DNA from 2 places in the Shinella sp. 1A1 genome. Region 1 is predicted to be linked to the other one. Evidence: predicted binding sites of a transcription regulator. Region 1 holds the regulator's gene; the other holds the start of a gene.
What was found. The regulator LexA, encoded in region 1, represses DNA repair genes until DNA is damaged. The targets are predictions, from matches to a motif close to TGTTCNNNNTGTGTTCNG.

Region 1 (7,768 bases):
CTTCGTTCCCGTCTTTCTCGGGATAGGGGCGGCGCTCTGGTATGTGGCCGCCGCCGATCCGCCGCTGCATGCCATGGTCCTTTCGGCCTGCGTCACGATCTGGCCCGCCTGGCGACTGCGGCATCGGGAGGATTGGGCGGCGCTCGCCGCCGCGGCCGCCTTCCTCATCCCCGCAGGCATGCTCTTCGCGGCCATCGAAAGCGCCCGGCTCGACACCGTCATGCTGGATGCGCCGGTGACGACGGACGTCGTCGGCCGGGTGCTGTCGCGCGAGAGCGACGAGCGCGGCGCGATCCGCTATCGCATCGCGGTCGAAGCCACCCGCGATCCGGCGTTGAAGCGCGCGCCCGGCGTCGTGACCATGCTGGCGCGGATGAAGCATGCACCGGTCCCGATCGGCAGCGGCATCGAGGGGCGGGGGCGCATCAGCCCTCCGTCGGGGCCGGCGCTTGTTGGCCTCAACGATTTCGCCTTCGATGCCTATTTCGCCGGCAACGGCGCCGTCGGCTATTTCTATCGCGCGCCGGTCGCCGTGGCGGGCGGCGAGGCCGGATGGGACGTCAGGATCCTGCAGGAGATCGCGATCTGGCGGGACAACCTGACCGAGCACATTCGGGGCCGCATCGGCGGCGACGCGGGGGCGATCGCCGCGGCGCTGGTGACGGCCGAGCAGCGGGCGATCAGCCCGGATACGGTGGAGGCGCTGCGGCAGGCCGGGCTTGCCCATGTGCTCGCCATTTCCGGCCTCAACATGGTGCTCGCGGCTGGCACCTTCCTCGTCGGCGCGCGCATGGCGATGGCGCTCGTTCCGGGCTTTGCCGAGCGCTATCCGGCAAAGAAGATCGCCGCCGTCGGGGCGCTTGTCATGGTGACGCTCTATATCCTCGTCTCCGGCGGCGCCATCTCGGCGGTTCGCTCGTGGATCATGATCTGCGTGATGCTCATCGCCGTGCTTTTCGGCCGCTCGGCGATCAGCCTGCGCAATGTGGCGATCTCGGCGATCCTCATCCTGGCGGTGACGCCCTCGGCCGTCACCAATCCGGGTTTCCAGATGTCCTATGCGGCAACGCTCGGCCTCGTCGCGGGCTATGCGTCCTGGCGCGAGCGACCGGTCCGGCGTGAGAGCCGGGGAAGGCCGTTCCAGCTCTTCGGCGGTTCGGTCGGGCGTTTCCTCGGCGGGCTGCTTCTCTCCTCGATGATCGGCAGCCTTTCCACGCTGATCTATTCCATCGGTCATTTCCATCGCATTCCCGCCTACGGGCTGGCCGGAAACCTGCTCGCCATGCCGGTGATCAGCGCCATCGTCATGCCGTTCGGCATGATGGCGGTGCTGCTCATGCCCTTCGGGCTCGACGCCATTCCCTTCGCCATCATGGGCAAGGGCATCGACTGGATGATCGCGCTGTCGAAATGGGTGGCCGGCTGGGAAGGGGAGATCGTCATCGGCCGCATCCCGCCGCTCGCCTTCCTGCTGATCGGTGTCGGCGGCGGCCTGCTCTGCATCCTGCGCACGCGGCTGCGCCATGCCGGAACGGCGCTCGTCCTCATCGGGATCGGCGTCGCCTGCTGGCCGGAGGGACGCCAGCACCCGGAGGTGCTGGTATCGGAGGACGGCCGTCTCGTCGCCTTCCTCAGTGACGGCAAGGTGGCGGCGAACCGCACGCGCCCGCCGGGCTTCATCTACGACCAGTGGCGAAGGGCACTCCGGCTCGGCGAGCTCGTGAAGCCGGACATGCGGACGACGGCCGGCCTGACGATCGAACAGGTGAAAGAAGAACCGGCCGATACGTCACCACAAAAGCGCCCGCGCCGGAAGGCCGACCGCGGGAAGGCGGAAGCCGCCCTGATCGCGGCGCTGGAGACAGCCGAACGGAAAAACGGCTTCGTCTGCGAAAGGAAGGCTTTCTGCGCCGCCGTCTCACCGAGCGGCTGGCGGATCGTCACGCTGGAGGACACCGCTTTCCTGGGCCTTGCCTGCGACGGGGCCGACCTCGTCGTCGTGCCCTTCGCCCTCCGGCTCGATGCCTGTCGCTCCGGCGCAAGGCTCGTCACCGCGCGGCACCTGAGAAGGACCGGTGCCCTCGAAATCAGGCCGGCGACGGATTCCGTCTCCCAGGCGCTCGGCGATGCGGAGTTCACGGGAGCCGTCGAAACGCTCGACCGCCCCTGGTCCCGGCACCGCACCTACGACTGGCGCACCGACCGTTTCGAAACGGACACGCCGCTCAGTGATAGCGGCGAATAAGGCCGACCAGCTTGCCCTGGACCTTGACGCGGTCGGGGCCGAAGATGCGGGTCTCGTAGGCGGGATTGGCGGCTTCGAGCGCGATGGAGGCGCCCTTGCGGCGGAAGCGCTTCAACGTCGCCTCCTCGTCGTCGACCAGCGCCACGATGATCTCGCCCGGATTGGCGCTGGTGGTGCTGCGGATGATGACCGTGTCGCCGTCGAGGATGCCTGCCTCGATCATCGAATCGCCCTTCACCTCCAGCGCATAGTGATCGCCGCTGCCGATCATCTCGGCCGGGACGGTGACGTCATGCGTGTTGTTCTGGATGGCGGAGATCGGCACGCCGGCGGCGATGCGGCCCATGACGGGCACCGAGACGGAAGAGGCCATATCGGCTTGCGGCGCGGTGCGCTGTGGCGGGGCGGCGGCCGGCGCGGGCTGCTTGCCGCGGCTGCCCTCGATGACGGCGGGGGAAAAGCCGCGCCGGGGCTGGAGGCTCGGCGAATAGGCTTCCGGCAGCTTGATGACCTCGAGCGCGCGCGCCCGGTTCGGCAGGCGGCGGATGAAGCCGCGCTCCTCAAGCGCCGTGATGAGACGGTGGATGCCGGACTTGGAAGCAAGGTCCAGCGCATCCTTCATCTCGTCGAAGGACGGCGGAATGCCCGATTCCTTCATACGCTCATGGATGAACAGCAGGAGTTCCTGTTGTTTGCGCGTCAGCATGGCATCCCCATCGAGAATCGTGAAACAAATCCAGAACAGACACTATCTGTTCCATATGTGTTCCGCAAGGGGCCGCTGAAACAATAATGCCGCTCAGGCGGCAGGCTCGCGCAGGAGAAGGACGTCGCAGGGGGTGCCGGCGTCCGCGGCGGGCGCGTGCGGCGCACGGATCAGCAGCCCCTCGGATTCGGCGAAGATCTTCATCATCGAGGAATCCTGCTTGTCGAAGGGCGTGACGAGGAGTTCGCCGGCCGGGCCGCGGGCGATGCGGGCGCGGACATAGTCCTGCCGGTGGTCGTTCTCGCGGAGCGGCACGGCGGCGATCGCCTTGTGCAGGCGGCTCTTCGGCGGCAGGTGGGCGAGGCGGCGGACCAGCGGCTCCAGGAAGAGCAGCGAGCAGACCATGCTGGAGACGGGATTGCCGGGCAGTCCGACGAACTGGACCGGGCCGAGCCGGCCGACCATCAGCGGCTTTCCGGGCCGCATGGCGATGCGCCAGAAGTCGAGCTCCATGCCGGCCTCGCCGAGCACCGGCTGGACGAGGTCGAAATCGCCGACGGAGGCACCGCCCAGCGTCACCAGCACGTCGATGTCGAGCGACAGGGCATTGCGCACCGCTTCGAGGATAGCCTGCTTGTCGTCGCCAACGATGCCGAGATCGATGATCTCCGCGCCGGCCTCGCGGGCGATGGCCGAGACGCCATAGGTGTTGGAGGCGATGATCTGGCTTGCGCCGGGGGATGCGCCGGGCGGCACGAGCTCGTCGCCGGTCGCCAGGACCGCGATGCGCGGGCGGGCATAGACGGCGAGCGTTGCATGGTTCATCGCGGCGGCGACGGTCAGGCGGCCGGGATCGAGCACGCCGCCGGCGCGCAGCACGATATCGCCCTCGAAGAAATCCTGGCCCCGCGGACGGATGTGGCGGCCCTTCGGCGTGAGGAAGGTGGTGCGGATACGGCCGTCTTCCAGCCGTTCCGCGTCTTCCTGCAGGAGAACCGTGTCGGCGAAGGCGGGCAAGGGCGCGCCGGTGAAGATGCGCACGGCCTCGCCCGGACCTGCCGTCCCCTCGAAGGCATGGCCGGCGGCGGAGGTGCCGACGACCTTGAGGACGGAACCGAGTTCCGCGATGTCCTCATGGCGGACGGCATAGCCGTCCATGGCGGAATTGTCGAAGGGTGGTTGGGTGAGGCGGGCGGCGACATCCTCGGCGAGCACACGGCCCGCAGCCTCGTGCAGGCGCACCGTCTTCGTCCGTTGCACGGGCCTTGCCGCGGAAAGCAGGCGGTCGAGGGCATCGGAAACGGGCAGGAGGGACATCAGGCGTCTCCGCGTTTGTAATCGCCCGAGCGCCCGCCGGATTTTTCGCGCAGGCGCACGCCGCCGATCTCCATCTCCCGGTCGGCGGCCTTGGCCATGTCGTAGATGGTGAGGCAGGCGACGCTGACGGCCGTCAGCGCCTCCATCTCGACACCCGTGCGGCCGGTAAGCTTCGCCATGGCCTCGACGCGCAGGCCCGGCAGCGTGCGGTCCTCGCGAATGTCCACGGCGACCTTTGTCAGCATCAGCGGGTGGCAGAGGGGAATGAGGTTCGACGTCTGCTTGGCGGCCATGATGCCGGCAAGGCGCGCCGTGCCGATAACGTCGCCCTTCTTCGCGTCACCCTTGAGGATGAGGTCGAGGGTGGCCGGCGCCATGCGCACGAAGCCTTCGGCGACGGCGACGCGCACCGTCTCGGCCTTGTCGCCGACATCCACCATGTTGGCCTCGCCGGAGGCGTCGATATGGGTGAGCGTCCGGCCGTCCCCGGCCATCATTCGGCCGCCAGCATGCCGGCCTTGCCGGTCAGCAACTCGCGGGTGGCGGCGGTCACGTCGTCCTTGCGCATCAGGCTTTCGCCGACGAGGAAGGTGGAGATGCCGACCTTGCCGAGGCGTTCGCAATCGGCATGGGTGAATATGCCGCTTTCGCCGACGAGCAGCCGGTCGTCCGGCACCATGCCGGCGAGTTTCTCCGAAACGGCGAGATCCACCTCGAAGGTGCGCAGGTTCCGGTTGTTGACGCCGACGAGCTTGGACTTCAGCTTCAGCGCGCGCTCCATCTCCGCTTCGTCATGCACCTCGATCAGGACGTCCATGCCGAGCGAGAAGGCGGCGTCCTCCAGCATCTTCGCGGCATCGTCGCTGAGCGAGGCCATGATGATGAGGATGCAGTCCGCGCCCCAGGCGCGCGCTTCCAGCACCTGGTAGCTGTCGAACATGAAATCCTTGCGCAGCGCCGGCAGGGCGCAGGCCTGGCGGGCGGCCGTCAGGAATTCCGGGGCGCCCTCAAAGCTTGGCGTGTCGGTGAGCACGGAGAGACAGGCCGCGCCGCCCGCCTCGTATGCCCTGGCGAGCGCCGGCGGATCGAAATCCGGCCGGATGAGGCCCTTGGAGGGGCTTGCCTTCTTGATCTCGGCGATGAGGCCGAAGCGGCCTTCCGCCTTCCGGTCCCTGAGGCTGGCGAAGAAGCCGCGCGGCGGCTCCTGGTCGCGGATGCGGGCGCGAAGCTCGGCGGGGGCGACGCGCGCCTTGGCGGCGGCGATCTCTTCCAGCTTGTAGGCTTCGATCTTCTTGAGGATGTCGGTCATGGCCAATCCTACTCCGCCTGTCCCTCGTTGGAAACCGCGACGAGGCGTTCCAGTGCGGCGCTGGCGCGGCCGCTTTCCAGCGATTGCGTGGCGAGCTTCATGCCCTCCGCCAGCGTCTCCGCCTTGCCGGCAATGACCAGCGAAGCGGCGGCATTGGCGAGCGAGATGTCCCGGTAGGGCATGTGCGCGCCGCCGAGCACCGAGAGGAGGGCGGCGGCATTGTGCATGCCGTCCCCGCCGCGAAGGTCGTCGAGCTTGACCTGCGAAAGGCCGAAATCGGCGGGCGTCAGCTCGAAGGTGCGGATCCTGCCGTTTTCGAGGGCGGCAACCTGCGTGGTGCCGGTCGTGGTGATCTCGTCGAGGCCTTCGCCATGCACGACCCAGATGCTTTCCGAGCCGAGATCGCGCATCACCTCGGCGATCGGCACCAGCCATTGCGGCGAGAAGACGCCGAGGAGCTGGCGCTTGACGCCACCCGGATTGGAGAGCGGGCCGAGCAGGTTGAAGATGGTGCGCGTGCCGAGCTCGACGCGCGAGGGACCGACATGCTTCATCGCCGAATGATGCAGCTGGGCGAACATGAAGCCGAGGCCGGCATCGTGCACGCAACGGGCGATCTCGGCCGGGCCGATATCAAGCTTCACGCCGAGGCAGGAGAGGGCGTCCGCGGTACCCGACTTGGAGCTGAGCGCCCGGTTTCCGTGCTTGGCGACGGGAACGCCGGCACCCGCGACGATGATCGCCGCGAGCGTCGAGATATTGTAGGTACCCGCGCCGTCGCCGCCCGTGCCGACGATGTCGATGGCGTCGGCCGGCACGTCGACCGGCAGCATGCGGGCGCGCATGGAGCCGACGGCGCCGTAGATCTCGTCCACGGTCTCGCCGCGCACGCGCAGTGCCATCAGGAAGCCGCCGATCTGCGAGGGCGTGGCTGCGCCCGACATTATGATCTCGAAGGCGCCGCGCGCCTCCTCGCGATCGAGCGTGGCGCCAGTGGCGACCTTGGCGATATAGGGTTTCAGATCGGACATGCGGTGCCTTTCTGCCTTATCGCGCGATGCTCTGCTCGGCGAGCGTGCGGTTGATGGAGACGCCGTAGGCCGATTGCAGCGAGCTGACCATCTGGTCGAGGATGTCGTCGCCGCTGGTGCGGGCGACGGCGACGATCTGCTGCTCGTCGTTCGATAGCGCGTCGGTCGCGGCGTCGGCGTTCACCTCGGTGACCTTCAGCAGGATCTGGCCCTCGCCATCGACGCCGGGCGCGGCGGCGACCTGGCCGAGCGGACCTGCAAAGGCGGCAGCGACTGCCGCCGGGCTCAGCACCGGATCCTGCGCGCCGCGATGAAGGCCTACCTTGTTTTCGACGACCATGCCGAGCTCGGCGGCGATGGCGGCAAGATCGCCGCCCTTGCGCACGCGCTCGGCCAGTTCCTCGGCCTTTTTGGCGAGAGTCTGGCGCTGCTGCTCGGCCGTCCAGTCGGCGACGACGCGCTCGCGCACCTCGTCGAGCGTGCGGTCGCGTTCCGGGATCACGTCGAGCACCTCGAACCAGGCATAGCCTTCGCGGCCGACATTGATCGGCTGGGTCTCCATGCCGACATCCGTCTTGAAGACCTCGCCGAGCAGGGAGGATTCTTCCGGCAGTCCGGCGATCTCGTCGCCCTTCTGGTCGTTGCCTTGGGCGTCGGCGGCCTCGACGGTCACGGCCTTCAGGTTGTTCTTGGCCGCGGCTTCCTCGAGGGTGAGGCCGTCCGCGCGGCTGTCCTCGAGACGATCATGAACGGTGAGGATGCCGTCGGCGGCTTCCGAAAGGGCAAGCTCGCTGCGCAGTTCTTCCTTGACGTCATCGAAGGTCTTCATCGTTTCCGGGCGGATATTGGTCACGCGCAGGATGATGGGGCCGAAGGTGCCGTCGATCACCGGCGTCGTGCCGCCGTTCTCGGCCACGGCGAAGGCGGGGTCCGCCAGCTTCTGGTCCGGCATGTTCGCCTTGGTGAAATCGCCGAGCAGGACGTCGGCGGCGGTCTTGCCTTCCTCCGCGACGAGCGCGTCGAAGGTCGTGCCGGAGGCGAGCTTGACGGCGGCGGCATCGGCGCCGGCGCGATCCTTGAAGGTCAGCTGCTCGACGGTGCGCGTGGCGGGCGTGCGGTATTTCTCCTTGACGCGCTCGTATTCGGCCTTCAGCGCGTCA
Region 2 (7,768 bases), 420 kb from region 1:
CATGAATTCATCATCCTCGCCGATACGGGCGAATCCGAAGTCTTCTGCCACAAGGACTTCCTGAACTTCGACATTCCGGGCGTGGACACCAATTTCGACGACGTCGCGGGCCTGCGCGCCATCTTCGACAAGTGGACCTCGCGCTACGCCGCGACGTCCGAGATGCATGACGCACCCGCCTTCGAGGCGATCCCGGAAGGTGAGCGCCTGTCCGCCCGCGGCATCGAGGTCGGCCACATCTTCTATTTCGGCACGAAATATTCCGAAACCATGGGCGCCAAGGTGCAGGGGCCCGACGGCAAGGAGCATACCGTGCACATGGGCTCCTACGGCATCGGCCCGACGCGCCTCGTGCCGGCGATCATCGAAGCCTCGCATGACGAGAACGGCATCATCTGGCCGAAGGCCGTCGCGCCCTTCGAGGCAATCGTCATCAACATGAAGTCGGGCGACGAAGCCTGCGATGCGGCCTGCGAAAAGATCTACGGCGCGCTGCTGAACGCCGGTGTCGACGTGCTCTACGACGACAAGGACGAGCGCGCGGGCGCCAAGTTCGCCACCGCAGACCTCATCGGCGCGCCGGTGCAGGTCATTGCCGGCCCGCGCGGCGTAGCGAACGGCGAGGTCGAGATCAAGGATCGCAAGACCGGCGAACGCGAGACGCTGACCATCGAGGCAGCCATCAATCGCCTGACGTCCGGCAATTGATGCGGACCGGCGGCAACGGGAGGTAACATGGCTGACGCAGCGAGCGGCGCGCCCGCAACCGAGGCTCAGGTCTTCAGGAAAAACCGCCCGTTCTCCGCTTTCGAGCGGATGGTCGCCTGGCGCTACCTGCGCTCGCGACGCAAGGAAGCCTTCATCTCGGTGATCGCCGGCTTCTCGTTCATCGGCATCATGCTCGGCGTCGCCACCCTCATCATCGTCATGGCGGTGATGAACGGCTTCCGCACCGAGCTGATTTCGCGCATCCTCGGCATCAACGGCCATATGATCGTCCAGCCGATCGACAGCCCGCTGAACGACTATGCCGCACTGGCCGACCGCTTTTCCGCCGTACCGGGCGTGACGATGGCGATCCCGCTCGTCGAAGGCCAGACGCTGGCCTCCGGCACGGCGGGGGCGGGCACCGGCGCACTGGTGCGCGGCGTGCGCGCCGACGACCTTGCGAAGATGAAGGCCGTCTCCGACCATATCAAGGAAGGCGACCTCGTCGGCTTTGCCGCCGGCAGCGGCGTTGCCATCGGCGCGCGCATGGCCGAGCAGCTCGGCCTCAGCGCCGGCGGCCAGATCACGCTCGTCGCGCCCGAGGGCGACGTCACGCCGCTCGGCGTGAACCCGCGCGTCAAGACCTATACCGTCTCCGCCATCTTCGAGATCGGCATGTCGGAATACGACGCCTCGATCATCTACATGCCGCTGGAGGAAGCGCAGCTCTACTTCAATTCCGAAGGCATCGTGCAGTCGATCGAGCTCTTCGTCTCCAACCCGGATGCCGTCGACCAGCTCCGCCAGCCGCTGGAGGCCGCCGCCGGGCGGCAAATCTTCATCACCGACTGGCGACAGCGCAATCGCACCTTCTTTTCGGCGCTGGAGGTCGAGCGCAACGTCATGTTCATGATCCTGACGCTGATCGTGCTCGTCGCCGCGCTCAACATCATCTCCGGCCTCATCATGCTGGTGAAGGACAAAGGCAGCGACATCGCGATCCTGCGCACCATGGGCGCGACATCCGGCGCCATCATGCGCATCTTCTTCATGACGGGGGCGGCCATCGGCACGGTCGGCACGTTTGCCGGCGTCCTGCTCGGCGTCGTCGTCTGCCTCAATGTCGAATCCATCCGCCAGTTCTTCTCGTGGATTTCGGGCACGACGCTGTTCAACCCGGAACTCTATTTCCTCAGCCAGCTGCCGGCCGACATGAATGCCGGCGAGACCGTTTCGGTCGTCGTCATGGCGCTGGCGCTCTCGTTCCTCGCGACGATCTTCCCCGCCTGGCGCGCCTCCAAGCTCGATCCGGTCCAGGCCCTTCGGTACGAATAGGAACAGAACGCATGAACGCGCGCGTGGCTTTGGAACTCAAGGGCATCGAACGGCACTACGGCCAGGGCGAGACCGTGCTGACCATCCTCAAGGGGGCGGACTTCACGCTGCGGAGCGGCGAGACGGTCGCGCTCGTCGCCCCGTCGGGCACCGGCAAGTCGACCCTGCTCCACATCGCCGGCCTTCTCGAAAGGCCCGATGTGGGCGAGGTCCTCGTCAACGGCCATTCCTGCGCCGAGCTTTCCGACGACCAGCGCACGGCGATCCGCCGCGGCGAGATCGGCTTCGTCTACCAGTTCCACCATCTGCTGCCGGAATTTACGGCGCTCGAGAACATTATGATGCCGCAGCTGATCGGCGGTCTCTCCAAGGCGGAGGCGCGCGAGCGCGCCGCCCAGCTTCTCGACTACATGCGCATCGGTCATCGCGCCGACCATCGCCCGTCCGAGCTTTCCGGCGGCGAGCAGCAGCGCGTGGCCATTGCAAGGGCCGTCGCCAATGCTCCGCTCGTCCTTCTCGCCGACGAGCCGACCGGCAACCTCGACCCGGAGACCGCCGGCTATGTCTTCGAGGCGCTGGAAGCGCTCGCCCGCCAGTCGGGCCTTGCCGCGTTGATCGCCACCCACAATCACGAACTGGCCGGCCTCATGGACCGCCGGGTGACGATCGAGGACGGCCTCGTGCGCGAACTGGCCTGACGGCTGTCAGTCCAGCCCGCAGATCGAACGGCCGATCTCGTCCTTCCAGTCCTTCAAAAGCACGAACTGCGCCTTGCCGGCCACCGGCTGGCCATTGCTCTTGCCCTTGCCGGTCAGGACGTTGAGGTCGCACTCGTTCGTGCTGTTCTCGGCGCCTTCCTCCGCGATCGTGTCGTAGGAGGAGAAGGTGTAGCCCGCGACGATGAAGTCGAAATTGCGATAGGCGATGGTGAGCGTCTGGCGCCAGCGGTCGCGGCCGACCGCGTCGTTCTTCGTCGTCAGCGTGAAGGAGCCGTTGGCAAGCGCCGTCAGCTCCGGCTCCTGACCGTAAAGGGTCAAGTTGCCCCAGACGGAATTGGGCAGCGACAGGACCGGCGTCAGGCGCCCCTCCGTCTTCTTTGCGAGCCAGACATAAAGCCCGTTGTCGTCGCCGCCGTCGTCTCCGGGCGTCGCCACCACGGCAAGATCCTGCGCACCATCCTTGTCCCAGTCGCCGCTCGCCATGGCGATGATACGACCGGCCGGAAAATCCGCGGCCGCAACGGCGGCGGGCAGTGTGACCGAGAGAAGTAGGGCGGCAATCCAGGGCTTCATCATGTTTCCTCCATTCGTGGAGGCGACCATAAAGCACGCCGCGAAAGCATGCAGCCGATTTGCGCTCGCCCTATGGGAGAAATCAACAGGAAGTCGCCGCCGCCGGCCGACGTCTGACAGAGCCCTGAAACCCTCTCTTTCGCCATGCGCGGGCTGGGCCCCGGCATTCACAGATTTCCTCGGCCGGAAGGTTTTTCCGGGTGCCTGTGGAAAACCGGTTGACGCATGAACAAAAATAGAACAAACTAAAAACATAAAGGGAAAGGAAGCCAAAATGACCGATTTTCTTCGTGATCTTGCTGCATTCGCCTCCATGGCAATGTTCGTCGCCAGCTTCTCCGTCATTCTTTTCGGCATCTGACGGCGGGCCTTCCGCCATGTGTGCCCGGCGTGGAAACCGGGCGCAAAGCCAAGAACCGTCTGGACGAGACGGGGTCGAATCCGCTTAAGCTTCCCGTCTGACTGAAAGGACGATTGCGATGGCGGACGAGACACCCAGAACGGACGACGGGAAGATCGCGGAGACGCCGCAATTCGTGCATCTGCGCGTGCATTCGGCCTTCTCGCTGCTGGAAGGCGCCCTGCCGATCAAGAAGATCATCGGCAAGGCGACCTCCGACCAGCAACCGGCGATCGCCATCACCGACACGAACAATCTTTTCGCCGCACTCGAATTCTCGCAGAAGGCGGTCGGCGAGGGCATCCAGCCGCTGATCGGCTGCCAGCTCTCCATCGACATGGAAGACGAAGGCGAGGGGGAGCGACGCGGCCCGCAGGCGCATCTCCAGAAGCTGCCGTCCATCGTGGTGCTGGCGGCGAGCGATGCCGGTTATGCGCGCCTCGTCGACCTCGTCAGCCGCGCCTATCTCGGCGGTGAGGGCAACCAGGCGATCCACATCGCCTATCGCTGGCTGGAAGAGGGGACGGAGGGGCTGATCGCCCTTACCGGGGCGCGGGGCGGCCCAGTTGACATGGCTTACCTCGCCGGCCAGCCTGCTGTCGCAGAAGCCCGTCTCGATTCGCTGAAGCGCGTCTTCGGCGACCGGCTCTATATCGAGTTGCAGCGTCACGGGCGCTACGACAGGCAGCACGAGCGGCGCATGGTCGAGCTTGCCTATGCGCGGGACGTGCCGCTGGTTGCGACCAACGAGCCCTTCTTCCCGGCGCCTGACGATTACGATGCCCACGATGCGCTCATGGCCGTGGCGCACAACGCCATGGTGTCGGACGACAACCGCTTCCGCCTGTCGCCGGACCATTACCTCAAGAGCCGCAAGGACATGGCGACGCTCTTCGCCGACCTGCCGGAAGCGCTGGAGAACACGGTGGAGATCGCCCGGCGCTGCTCCTTCGTGCTGAAGACGCGCGGGCCGATCCTGCCGCGCTTCACCGGCGCGACGGCGGACCCGGAGGAGGCCGAGCGCGCCGAGGCGGCGGAACTGCGCCGGCAGGCCGTGGAGGGTCTGGAGAGCCGCATGGCGCTGCTCGGCCTGACGCCCGGCTATAGCGAGGAGGATTATCGCGAGCGGCTGGATTTCGAGCTCGGCGTCATCGAGCGCATGAAGTTCCCCGGCTACTTCCTCATCGTTGCCGACTTCATCAAATGGGCCAAGCAGCACAACATCCCCGTCGGGCCGGGCCGCGGCTCCGGCGCGGGCTCGCTCGTCGCCTATGCGCTGACCATCACCGACGTCGATCCCCTGCGCTTCTCGCTGCTCTTCGAGCGCTTCCTCAACCCGGAACGTGTCTCGATGCCCGACTTCGACATCGACTTCTGCCAGGACCGCCGCGAAGAGGTGATCCGCTACGTGCAGCAGAAATACGGGCGCGAGCAGGTGGCGCAGATCATCACCTTCGGTTCGCTCCAGGCCCGCGCGGCGCTGCGCGACGTCGGCCGCGTGCTCGAAATGCCCTATGGCCAGGTCGACAAGATCTGCAAGCTCGTGCCGAACAATCCGGCCAATCCGACGCCGCTCTACAAGGCGATCGAGGAGGAGCCGAAGCTGCAGGAGGAGGCCGAGAAGGAGCCCGTCGTCGCGCGCCTGCTCGACATCGCCCAGAAGATCGAGGGCCTCTACCGCCACGCCTCGACCCACGCCGCCGGCATCGTGATCGGCGACCGGCCGCTGTCGCAGCTGGTGCCGATGTACCGCGATCCGCGCTCCGACATGCCGGTCACCCAGTTCAACATGAAATGGGTGGAGCAGGCCGGCCTCGTGAAGTTCGACTTCCTCGGCCTCAAGACGCTGACCGTCCTCAAGACCGCCGTCGATTTCATCCGCAAGCGCGGCATCGAGGTGAAGCTGGAAAGCCTGCCGCTCGACGATCCGCCGACCTACGAGATGCTCTCGCGCGGCGAGACGGTCGGCGTGTTCCAGGTGGAAAGCGCGGGCATGCGCAAGGCGCTGATCGGCATGCGGCCGGACTGCATCGAGGACATCATCGCTCTGGTGGCGCTCTACCGCCCCGGCCCGATGGAGAACATCCCGGTCTACAACGCCCGCAAGCACGGCGAGGAGGAGATCGAATCGATCCATCCGATGATCGACCATCTGCTGAAGGAAACGCAGGGCGTCATCGTCTACCAGGAACAGGTGATGCAGATCGCCCAGGTCCTGTCCGGCTACTCGCTCGGCGAGGCCGACCTCCTGCGCCGCGCCATGGGCAAGAAGATCAAGGAGGAGATGGACAAGCAGCGCGCCCGCTTCGTCGACGGTGCGGTGAAGAACGGCGTTTCCAAGCCGCAATCCGACCTGATCTTCGACCTGCTCGCCAAGTTCGCCAACTACGGCTTCAACAAGTCGCACGCCGCCGCCTATGCCATCGTCTCCTACCAGACGGCCTATCTGAAGGCGCATTACCCGGTCGAGTTCCTCGCCGCGTCGATGACCTACGATATGTCCAACACGGACAAGCTGAACGACTTCCGGCAGGATGCCGGGCGGCTCGGCATCGAGGTGGTCCCGCCCTCCGTCCAGACCTCCTTCGCCCATTTCGAGACCGGCGAGAGCCGCATCTATTATGCGCTCGCCGCGATCAAGGGCGTGGGCGAGGCGGCCGTGCAGCACATCGTCGAGGTGCGGGGCGACGCGCCCTTCAGGAGCCTTGAGGATTTCTGCGAGCGCATCGATCCGAAATTCGTCAATCGCCGCGTCTTCGAAAGCCTGATCGTCGCCGGCGCCTTCGATTGCTTCGGCCATGACCGCGCGGCCATGATCGCCGGCCTCGACCGTCTGCTCGGCGCCGCCCAGCGCGCGCAGGAGAACAAGACGAGCGGGCAGGGCGATATCTTCGGCATGGGCGCGGCGACGGGGCCGGAGGTCATCACGCTGCCCGCCTACACGCCTTGGCTGGCCTCGGAGAAGCTGCACCGCGAATTCCAGGTGCTCGGCTTCTACCTCTCCGCCCATCCGCTCGACACCTATGCGCCGATCCTCGCCAAGATGCGCGTGCAGACCTTCGGCGATTTCTCCGCCGCGGTGAAGCGCGGCGCCACAGCCGGCCGGCTCGCGGGCACGGTGACGTCGAAGCAGGAGCGCAAGACGCGCACCGGCAACAAGATGGGCATCGTCGCCTTCTCCGATTCCTCCGGCCAGTTCGAGGCGGTACTGTTCTCCGAAATGCTGAACCAGTATCGCGACCTGCTGGAGGCCGGCAAGTCGCTGGTCATGACGGTGCAGGCGGAAGAACGGCCGGAGGGCATCGGCCTGCGCATCCAGACGCTGCGCTCGCTGGAGGAGGAATCGCTCCAGACCCAGAAGGCGCTGCGCGTCTATGTCCGCGACAGCGGCCCGCTGCGCTCCATCGCCGCCCATCTCAACACGAAGGGCGACGGCCTCGTCTCCTTCATCGTCATCAAGGAAAGCGGCCAGCGCGAGATCGAGGTGGAGCTTAACGAACGCTTCCGCATCTCTCCCGAAATCGCCGCCGCCATGCGCTCGACGCCGGGCGTGCTGGATGTGGAACTCGTTTAAGGAGCGCCTCGGCGGGGCTGGCGGCGTTCGCCTGCCTTATGACAGGGCGCGGCGAAGAAAGTCGTTCAGGCGTTCCACCGCCGGGCTGCGTGATCGCGGGTTTCGCAGGATGCTGATTTCCAGCTCGTCGAGACGCGGCAAGCCCTCGTTGGCTCCGATAATGCGCAGGGAAGGCGGCACGCTGCACAGGGCCAGACCGGCGATGGCAAGGCCGGCCTGCACGACCGCGACAAGGCCCATCAGGCTGGCGCTCGAATAGGTGCACCGGTAGGCGCGGTCTCCTTCGGCGAGGGCTTTGAGGACGTTGATCCGCGCGGTGCAGCCGGGTTCGAACAGCGCGACAGGGAGCGGGTCGTCGTCCCAGGCGATATGGGATGGAGAGGCGACCCAGACGAAGGGCTCCCGCCTCAGGACCTCGACGGGTTGCTCGGCCAGGCGTGTGACGATGGCAAGGTCTAT

Region 2: the regulator LexA is predicted to act here: its motif matches at 3,561-3,578, upstream of dnaE (DNA polymerase III subunit alpha).

Annotation. Positions count from the first base shown of each region.
Region 1 covers NZ_AP039671.1:1,594,318-1,602,085, reverse strand. Annotated here, with positions in the region: gene ACZ48C_RS08090 (ComEC/Rec2 family competence protein) at 1-2,245, shown strand, start outside; gene lexA (transcriptional repressor LexA) at 2,226-2,951, opposite strand; gene ACZ48C_RS08080 (molybdopterin molybdotransferase MoeA) at 3,045-4,268, opposite strand; gene moaC (cyclic pyranopterin monophosphate synthase MoaC) at 4,268-4,762, opposite strand; gene trpC (indole-3-glycerol phosphate synthase TrpC) at 4,762-5,577, opposite strand; gene trpD (anthranilate phosphoribosyltransferase) at 5,586-6,608, opposite strand; gene ACZ48C_RS08060 (peptidylprolyl isomerase) at 6,625-7,768, opposite strand, start outside.
Region 2 covers NZ_AP039671.1:1,176,196-1,183,963, forward strand. Annotated here, with positions in the region: gene proS (proline--tRNA ligase) at 1-708, shown strand, start outside; gene ACZ48C_RS05895 (lipoprotein-releasing ABC transporter permease subunit) at 736-2,043, shown strand; gene ACZ48C_RS05900 (ABC transporter ATP-binding protein) at 2,055-2,741, shown strand; gene ACZ48C_RS05905 (hypothetical protein) at 2,748-3,338, opposite strand; gene dnaE (DNA polymerase III subunit alpha) at 3,815-7,309, shown strand; gene ACZ48C_RS05915 (LysR substrate-binding domain-containing protein) at 7,346-7,768, opposite strand, start outside.